2 regions of the Hyphomicrobium sp. MC8b genome follow, and region 1 is predicted to be linked to the other one. Evidence: predicted binding sites of a transcription regulator. Region 1 holds the regulator's gene; the other holds the start of a gene.
What was found. The regulator HrcA, encoded in region 1, represses chaperone genes, less so after heat shock. The targets are predictions, from matches to a motif close to GTTAGCACTCNCNNNNNGNGAGTGCTAAC.

Region 1 (4,419 bases):
GCCCAAGCTCGCCCGCCGAAACGGCATCGAGTCCATAAGGCTGGATGAGTTGATTGATCTCCCAGACCTTGCCAGGGTTGTGGCTCGCCACGACGAGCTTCATGCCCTTCGAAAGAGTCTTCATTGCAGTCCCCAGATGCGCGGCTCGGCAAATTCGAGGCAATTGCCCGCCGGATCGCGAAAGTAGATTGAGCGGCCGCCGCGCGGCCATTCGAGTTCGGCTTCGATCGGAATATGGAGGCTCTCAAGTCGATGCCTCCAACGCACGAGGTCGTCGCGCGTGGCTCGAAAGCAGACATGCCCCTCGCCACGCATGCCGTGAGGCGGCACTGGCAGCGCATCGTGCGCGGGCGGAATACGCGATGTCTCCGGATTGAAGATTAAAAGCATCTGCGTACCTAGTCGGTAAAAGAGGTGGCGGCCGGCAACGGCTTGAAATGGTCGAATGCCAAAGACCCGACGATAAAAGTCTTCAATCGGCACGAGATCCCGCGCGTAAAGCACCGTTTCGAGCACACCAGGCAGTGCCGGCGGTATGTTTAAATCGACGCCCATAGGAAAAGCCCCAGGCTGAAGGCGCCAAGCACGCTGCGCACGCCGTGCAGCATGCCCCAGCGCTCGATCAGCGCCCGTGTCTCTTCGTTGGCCCGTTCGAACGGGGTCTCTTCAAGGATCTTATTGACCGGCATGATCGCGAAGATCGTAAACGGCCAATTGGCGAGTAGCGCCGCGCCACCGGCAAGCCAGATCACCTTGCCGGTGACCAGCCACTCGAGCGTTCCCAGAATGAAGCCGATGACGGCAAGCGACGCCTGCATCTGGAATCCGCGCCGGTAGGCGGGTTTCCATTCCGCAAGCATCGCAGCATCGTCGAGAGAAAGCCGCGCCGGTTGCTCTGCCCAGTTGATATAGATCGCCGCGCCGGTGAACAGCGCCGCGACCGTCAGGGCAAAAGGTCCGAACATGGCCTCGCTCCGTTGTCTGGTCTTAAGCGACCGTCAGCTTCTGCAGCTGAACGAGTTCGCCGATCCCCTTCTTGGCGAGCCCCATCAGCTCGGTGAACTTGTCTTCTGTGAAGGGCGTCGTCTCGGCCGTGCCTTGGATTTCGACGATGCCACCCGAACCGGTCATCACGAAATTGGAATCGGCATCCGCGTTGCTGTCCTCGGCATAGTCGAGATCGAGCACCGGCTCACCTTTATAGAGACCGCACGACACGGCAGCCACGTGATCGCGCAGCACGGCATCCTTCACCATGTCGCGCATTTTCATCCACTGGATGCAATCGTGCAGAGCCACCCACGCGCCGGTGATCGACGCCGTGCGCGTGCCGCCATCGGCCTGGATGACGTCGCAGTCGACCGTGATCTGCCGTTCGCCAAGCTTCGTCAGATCGACGACCGCACGAAGCGCCCGGCCGACGAGACGCTGAATTTCTTGCGTCCGCCCTGACGGATGGCCGCTCGTCACCTCGCGCCGCGTCCGGTCGTGCGTCGACCGCGGCAGCATCGAGTATTCGGCCGTCACCCAGCCGCGGCCCTGACCCTTCAGCCACTGCGGGAGGCGCTCTTCCAAGCTCGCCGTGCAAAGAACATGGGTGTCGCCGAATTTGATGAGGCAGGAGCCTTCGGCATATTTGGAAACGGCCCGCTCGATTGAAACACGGCGCAACTCGTCTGGCTTGCGTTTGGAAGGTCGCATGAGTTCCCTGAATTGTTGGTATTGCGGCCGCGACCCTAATGAAGGCCCCCCCAGCCTTCAACCGGAAACCTTATCGGTTGAAAGAAGGGTGCAGATACCCAGAAAACACCGCAGGATTTGACGTAGGCCCCTGTCATTCATAGATTTTGACGGTGAACACGGAAGATCAAATCGTGGCAGCACCCATCCTGGACGGCAAAACGCAGCTGCAAAAGCTTAACGAGCGCTCGCGGACGATCCTGCGGCGCATCGTCGAAAGCTATCTGGCGACGGGTGAGCCGGTTGGCTCTCGCAATCTGTCACGCGCCTTGCCGATCGCGCTCTCGCCAGCCTCGATCCGCAACGTCATGTCGGACTTGGAGCAGCTCGGCCTCATTATCGCGCCGCACACGTCTGCGGGGCGCCTGCCCACCCAGCTCGGCCTGCGTCTGTTCGTTGACGGCCTTCTTGAAGTCGGCGACATCACCCCGGACGAGCGCCGTCAGATCGAAGCCCAGATCGCCGTCCGCCGCGAAAAATCGGTCGATCAGCTTTTGAGCGAAGCGGGCGAACTGATGTCCGGTCTGTCCCACTGCGCGGGCGTCGTCCTCGCCGAAAAACAGGTCGCCCGCCTGCGCCACATCGAATTCGTGCCGCTCGAACCCGGACGCGGCCTCGTCATCCTGGTCGATGAAGACCAGAACGTTGAGAACCGCATCATCAACCTTCCCGATGGCTTGCCGCCGTCTGCCTTGCAGGAAGCTTCCAACTATCTCAACACCCACTTGCGCGGCCTGACGCTCGCCGAAGCCAGGGCAGAACTCGAAAAGTCGTTGAACGCCGCCAAGGCAGAACTCGACGTATTGACCCAAAAGGTCATCAAGGCCGGGCTCGCCGAATGGTCAGGTGTCGCCGATGATCGCAAGAGCCTCATCGTCCGCGGTCAGAGTAACCTCCTAAAAGACGTGACCGCCGCCGAAGACCTGGAACGCATCCGCCAGCTCTTTGACGCCTTCGAATCCAAGCAGGACATCGTCGAGCTGCTCGGCGCCTCCGAAACGGCCGAAGGCGTCCGCATTTTCATTGGCTCGGAAAACAAGCTGTTTTCGCTTTCGGGCTCATCGTTGATTGTTGCCCCATTTCGGGATGAGACCCGCCACGTCGTCGGCGTGCTAGGCGTTATCGGCCCGACGCGGCTCAATTATGCCCGCATCATCCCGATGGTGGATTATACAGCCAAGCTGATGAGCCGCTTGATGGGCTGAGGCATCGAGACCTATTTGACCCGCTTCTGACGCACCCCAACTTGAACTGCCTTGATTTTTACGGCCTAGCGGCCGATACCCCGGCACCGGAATTTTTGCAGTGCTATTCCAGCGAAGAGAAAAATGAGCGACGACAAAAAGCCCATAGACGAGACCGTGCAACCGTCCGCGGCAACGCCCCCCGAAATGGGAGATGTGAGCGTCGAGCAGCTCAAGGCGATGATCGCCGCCCTTCAGGCCGATCTCGAAAAGAAGTCCGCCGAAGCTGCTGCCAAGCAGGATCAGTACCTGCGCGCCGTTGCTGAAACGGAGAACGTCCGCCGCCGCCTCGAAAAGGAAAAGGAAGAGACGGCGAAGTATGCGATCACCAAGTTTGCCAAGGATATCTTGACAGTCGGCGACAACTTCCAGCGCGCTATCGCCGCCGTGCCGAAGGATGCCGTCGAGAGCGATCCGGCCCTGAAAACCTTGCTCGATGGGGTCATTCTCGCCGAGCGTGATTATAAGACGGCCCTTGAGCGTCACGGTGTCCGCGCCATCGACCCGGCCGGCCAGCCCTTCAATCCGCACCACCACCAAGCCGTGATGGAGCAGGAGAACGCAAACGTCCCAGCTGGCACCGTGCTGCAGGTCTATCAGGTCGGTTACATGATCGATGACCGCAACCTGCGGCCGGCGATGGTCGTCGTCTCCCGCGGCGGCCCGAAAGTCGCCAAGGCTGACGATGCTGCCCCTGCCTCGTCGGAGCCGCCCGCCGATGCTTGATGCGGCTGCGACGTCGCGACCAGCGTCGCAACAGAACAAACGTTGAGCGAAATCAAGGCGCCTCCTCCTCTCCAGGGATGCGCTTCAACCGCAGAAAAAAGCTTGCAAACTGAAGCATTGCGTCACGGCGGGTAGTTCCGTTTTGACGCAATCAAAAGGCGATAAAGTTGATCTATGGAGGGGATAAGAAGCGTTGCACGCTGAAATCAGGCCCCTATATAACCGTCGGTCACACAATTGAAATCCTGGGGACCGGTGCCTCTGACCTCTCGTTGGGGAGCACGTTGGATGCCAATAGAGGGTCCACCCGGTCTGCCGCAACTGAGAAGGATTGATGCGAATGGCAAAAGTAATCGGTATTGACCTCGGCACGACCAACTCGTGCGTCGCCGTCATGGATGGCGGCAAACCGAAAGTCCTTGAGAACTCCGAAGGCGCCAATACCACCCCGTCCATTGTTGCATTTACCGCCGACGACGAACGTCTCGTCGGTCTGCCAGCCAAGCGCCAGGCAGTCACGAACCCCACCAACACCTTTTTCGCGATCAAGCGCCTGATCGGCCGCCGCTACGACGATCCCGAGGTCACGAAGGACCAGAAGCTCGTTCCGTACAAAATCGTGAAGGGCACCAACGGCGACGCCTGGGTCGAAAGCCACGGCAAGCAGTATTCCCCGCAGCAGATCTCGGCTTTCATCCTTCAGAAGATG
Region 2 (4,419 bases), 1.0 Mb from region 1:
TTGTCGAACCAGGCTTCGAGGTACTTCGGACGGGCGTTGCGGTAGTCGATGTAGTAGCTGTGCTCCCAGACATCGACGCCGAGGATCGGCTTGGAGCCGTACATCAGCGGATTTTCACCGTTCGGCGTTTTGACGACTTCAAGTTTGCCGTCCTTCACCGCAAGCCAAGCCCAGCCCGAGCCGAACTGGCCCTTGCCGGCTTCGATGAAGTCGTTGCGCACCTTGTCGAAGCCGCCGTAACCGTCGACAAGCTTCTGGACGTTGCCGGGCAGCTTGTTGCCGCCGCCGCCCTTCTTCATCCACTGCCAGAAATGCAGATGGTTATAGTGCTGGCCAACGTTGTTGATGAGGCCCTGGGCCTTATCGGCGTAGGCGTTCTTGACGATATCTTCGAGCGACTGGCCCTCGTACTTCGAGCCAGCAAGCAGCTTGTTGCCATTTTCGACATACGCCAAGTGATGCTTGTCGTGGTGAAACTCGAGTGTCTCGGCCGACATGAACGGCGCGAGAGCATCATAGGCATAAGGAAGATCAGGTAATTTCAGCGTCATAGACGGCCACTCATCATGTTGCGGGGTGGATTGAAAGCCGCGGGAACGTAGCTTTTGAAACCAGCTTACACAAGTCGAAGGCTGAACCCGCGGTTGGCGATGCAGTTCCACTGCGCCGACACTAATCGGCGATTTTCGTCGTTCGCATATCGATCTTCCGGATGGTGGGAGAGATTTAATGGCGGACGCTGGGCTCCAAAATTCGCGGCGGGCTGCGACCCAGATAAAGTCAACAATTTAATAATTTGAATGCCGTGAGAGCCTTCAAGATCGCTGCAAAGAATGCCGGCCGTAATTTCTTTCTTTTGCCATCAATGCAAATTCGTATTTTAGTATCTACACGGATTGTTTGCGGGTATTATTAGAAGAACGCGATTTTCGATTGCGATCCGGTAAGGGTCCGGCTGTTGGAAAGGCTGAATTCATTGGCAAGATTTCGTGCTATTTCTCAGCCTGAGCGTTTGTTCGTAGGCGCATTTTAGGTGGTGATATCGCTCCGCTTAAACTAATGAATTGGCGGCATTGAAAAATATGTGATCCGCCATTTCTCGTTTGCGGAATATTCACGAGTATTTATGAGGTTGCGTTGACACGGTGACACATCTCGGAGATTCCTGCTGCGCAGGGGTCGGGATGTGATTACACCGGCGGGCAGGAAATCTAGTAGAGGTTGTCGTTGGTGATGCGAAAAGTAAAATCTATGGCGACGATCAATGTCGACAAACTTTCCCTGAAGGAGCTTGTCGACCTTGAAACGAAAGTTCAGAAGGCGATCGCAGCCGCTCGGGACCGGGAACGCGCCGAACTAAAAAAGAAAGTCGCGGATCTTGCAGAAACACACGGATTTTCCGTGGCCGAATTATTTGGTGCAAGCCGCGGACGCGGCGCAGTAAAAGGCAAGTCGATCGGCGTTGCGAAATACGCCAATCCTGAAAATAAAGCCGATACCTGGACGGGGCGCGGTCGTAAGCCGAACTGGCTGGTCGAACGGCTTAGGAAAGGTGCTAAGCTTGCCGATTTCGCGATTTGATGTCGCGAAATTTGTATGACGGGGCAACTGAGGAAAATGCGGAATTCTCATCGCAGAATAACTGTTTGCGATAAATGAATTGCGCGAACCCGCTCTTCAGAAAAATGGATTTCAAGTTGTCGCGCGATATAAACATCGCGCGCGATTTGTAATTGTGAGCTGCAACCGCTTTGTTGTTGCAACTTTTGGCGCGGCCATCGGATGACGGCACGGCCCGCCATGGCCCCGTGCTACTGCGGTGTTCAATAAGGCGAACGCCCATACTAATGGATCACGTTTTAGCACTCAAGTATTGACAGTGCTAACAGTGCGCACCATATATCCGTCGCGTTCGGGCTCGTCAGCGATCCTGCTCGCAGTGCACCGGCGGACAGCAATGTCCGTTGCCTGCGGCCTGGCATCCTAGGCTGCGAACAAAAGACAAATCGTCTAGCCAAATCATGAGGTTACCCCCATGGCGTTCCGTCCTCTCCACGATCGTGTCGTCGTGAAACGCATTGAGGAAGAAGCAAAGACTGCAGGCGGGATCATCATCCCCGACACCGCCAAGGAAAAGCCCCAGCAGGGCGAAGTTGTGGCCGTTGGCCCCGGCGCTCGCGATGAAGCGGGCAAGGTCGTTCCCCTCGACGTCAAGGTCGGCGATCGCGTTCTGTTCGGCAAGTGGTCGGGCAGCGAAGTCAAGATCGACGGCGAAGATCTCCTGATCATGAAAGAGAGCGACATTCTCGGCGTTCTCTCGGCCCCGGCAAAGTCCAAGGCCGCCGCTTAATTTCATCCCCCTATTTGCCAAGCTTAGGAGTTGCTCAACATGGCAGCTAAAGACGTCAAGTTTGCCCAGGACGCCCGCGAGCGCATGCTGCGTGGTGTCGACATTCTTGCCAACGCCGTGAAAGTCACGCTCGGCCCGAAGGGTCGCAACGTCGTTATCGAGAAGTCGTTCGGCGCACCGCGCATCACCAAGGACGGTGTGACGGTCGCGAAGGAAATCGAGCTCGAAGACAAGTTCGAGAATATGGGCGCGCAGATGCTCAAAGAGGTCGCCTCGAAGACGGCCGACCTCGCCGGTGACGGCACCACGACGGCAACGGTTCTTGCCCAGGCGATCGTTCGCGAAGGCGCGAAGTCGGTTGCTGCCGGCTCGAACCCGATGGACCTGAAGCGCGGTATCGACCTCGCCGTTCTGGCCATCGTCGAAGACCTCAAGACCAACTCGAAGAAGGTCGCGAAGGATCAGATCGCTCAAGTCGGCACGATCTCGGCGAATGGCGACGAAATCGTCGGCAAGAAGATTGCCGAAGCGATGGACAAGGTCGGTTCGGAAGGCGTCATCACGGTTGAAGAATCCAAGACGCTCGATTTCGAACTCGATGTCGTCGAAGGCATGCAGTTCGATCGTGGTTACCTGTCGCCGTACTTCATTACCAACGCCGACAAGATGATTGCTGAACTCGAGAATCCCTACATTCTCATCCACGAGAAGAAGCTTTCGGGTCTCCAGGCGATGCTTCCGGTTCTCGAAGCCGTCGTCCAGTCGGGCAAGCCGCTCCTCATCATCGCTGAAGACGTCGAAGGCGAAGCTCTCGCGACGCTCGTCGTCAACAAGCTGCGCGGCGGCCTCAAGGTTGCTGCCGTCAAGGCTCCGGGCTTCGGCGATCGCCGCAAGGCCATGCTGGAAGACATCGCAGTCCTGACGGGCGGCACGGTGATCTCGGAAGATCTCGGCATCAAGCTCGAGACGGTTACGCTGCAGATGCTCGGCCGCTCCAAGAAGGTGACGATCGACAAGGAAAACACGACGATTGTCGATGGTTCGGGCAAGAAGGCCGACATCGAAGCGCGCGTCAAGCAGATCAAGGCGCAGATCGAGGAAACGTCCTCGGACTACGACCGTGAGAAGCTCCAGGAGCGTCTTGCCAAGCTCGCCGGCGGCGTTGCCGTCATCAAGGTCGGCGGTGCGACGGAAGTCGAAGTTAAAGAGCGCAAGGACCGCGTCGACGACGCTCTGCACGCAACGCGCGCAGCCGTCGAAGAGGGTATCGTCCCGGGCGGCGGCGTTGCGCTTCTCCGCGCTGCGAAGGCTCTCGACTCGCTGAAGCCTGAGAACGACGACCAGAAGGTCGGCATCAACATCGTCCGCAAGGCGCTGCAGGCTCCGGCTCGCCAGATCTCGACCAACGCCGGTGAAGACGGTTCGGTGATCGTCGGCAAGATCCTCGAGAACTCGAAGTACGCTTACGGCTACAACGCTCAGTCCCACGAGTACGGCGATCTGTACTCGCAGGGCGTCATCGACCCGACGAAGGTCGTGCGTTGCGCGCTGCAGGATGCCGCTTCGGTTTCGGGCCTGCTGATCACGACGGAAGCCATGATCGCCGACGTGCCGAAGAAGGACGCTGGCCACTCGCACGGCGCTCCCGGCGGCGGCATGGGCGGCATGGGCGGAATGGATTTCTAATTTAATTGCGCCGGGCGACTCCGCTCCGCGGAGCCGGCCGCCCGGCGCAGTTGATCCTTTTGCTTGCGCCTTCCGACTCTCCTACGTCGAGCCGGCCGGAAGGCGCAGTCGATCCTCGAAAATCAAAAAGCCCCGCAGTGACGCGGGGCTTTTTTGTTTGGGATGCCAGCGAATTTCAAAATCGCGGCGCTATCGGCTCTGCTCGGACGTTTCTTGGCGAACTGACCGAGCTTGCCAGCGTTGCAGGCTTCTTCAAACGAGCGCTGTTTGCCCCGGGACCTTAAGCGTTTCGCAAATTCAAAACAGCCGCAGCAGATTCCGATAGCCTAGCACGAAGGGCAATTACCTGCTTAAGAAGCACAGGGTCATTTGTGTAACGCCAT

Region 2: the regulator HrcA is predicted to act here: its motif matches at 1,859-1,887, upstream of groES (co-chaperone GroES).

The regions. Positions count from the first base shown of each region.
Region 1 covers NZ_LR898465.1:152,259-156,677, reverse strand. The annotation lists gene rdgB (RdgB/HAM1 family non-canonical purine NTP pyrophosphatase) at 1-124, opposite strand, end outside; gene ACLB1Z_RS00835 (VOC family protein) at 121-555, opposite strand; gene ACLB1Z_RS00830 (DUF1772 domain-containing protein) at 540-965, opposite strand; gene rph (ribonuclease PH) at 988-1,701, opposite strand; gene hrcA (heat-inducible transcriptional repressor HrcA) at 1,875-2,945, shown strand; gene grpE (nucleotide exchange factor GrpE) at 3,069-3,710, shown strand; gene dnaK (molecular chaperone DnaK) at 4,051-4,419, shown strand, end outside.
Region 2 covers NZ_LR898465.1:1,175,594-1,180,012, forward strand. The annotation lists gene ACLB1Z_RS05695 (superoxide dismutase) at 1-551, opposite strand, end outside; gene ACLB1Z_RS05700 (H-NS family nucleoid-associated regulatory protein) at 1,252-1,581, shown strand; gene groES (co-chaperone GroES) at 2,036-2,350, shown strand; gene groL (chaperonin GroEL) at 2,390-4,036, shown strand; gene ACLB1Z_RS05715 (hypothetical protein) at 4,317-4,419, opposite strand, start outside.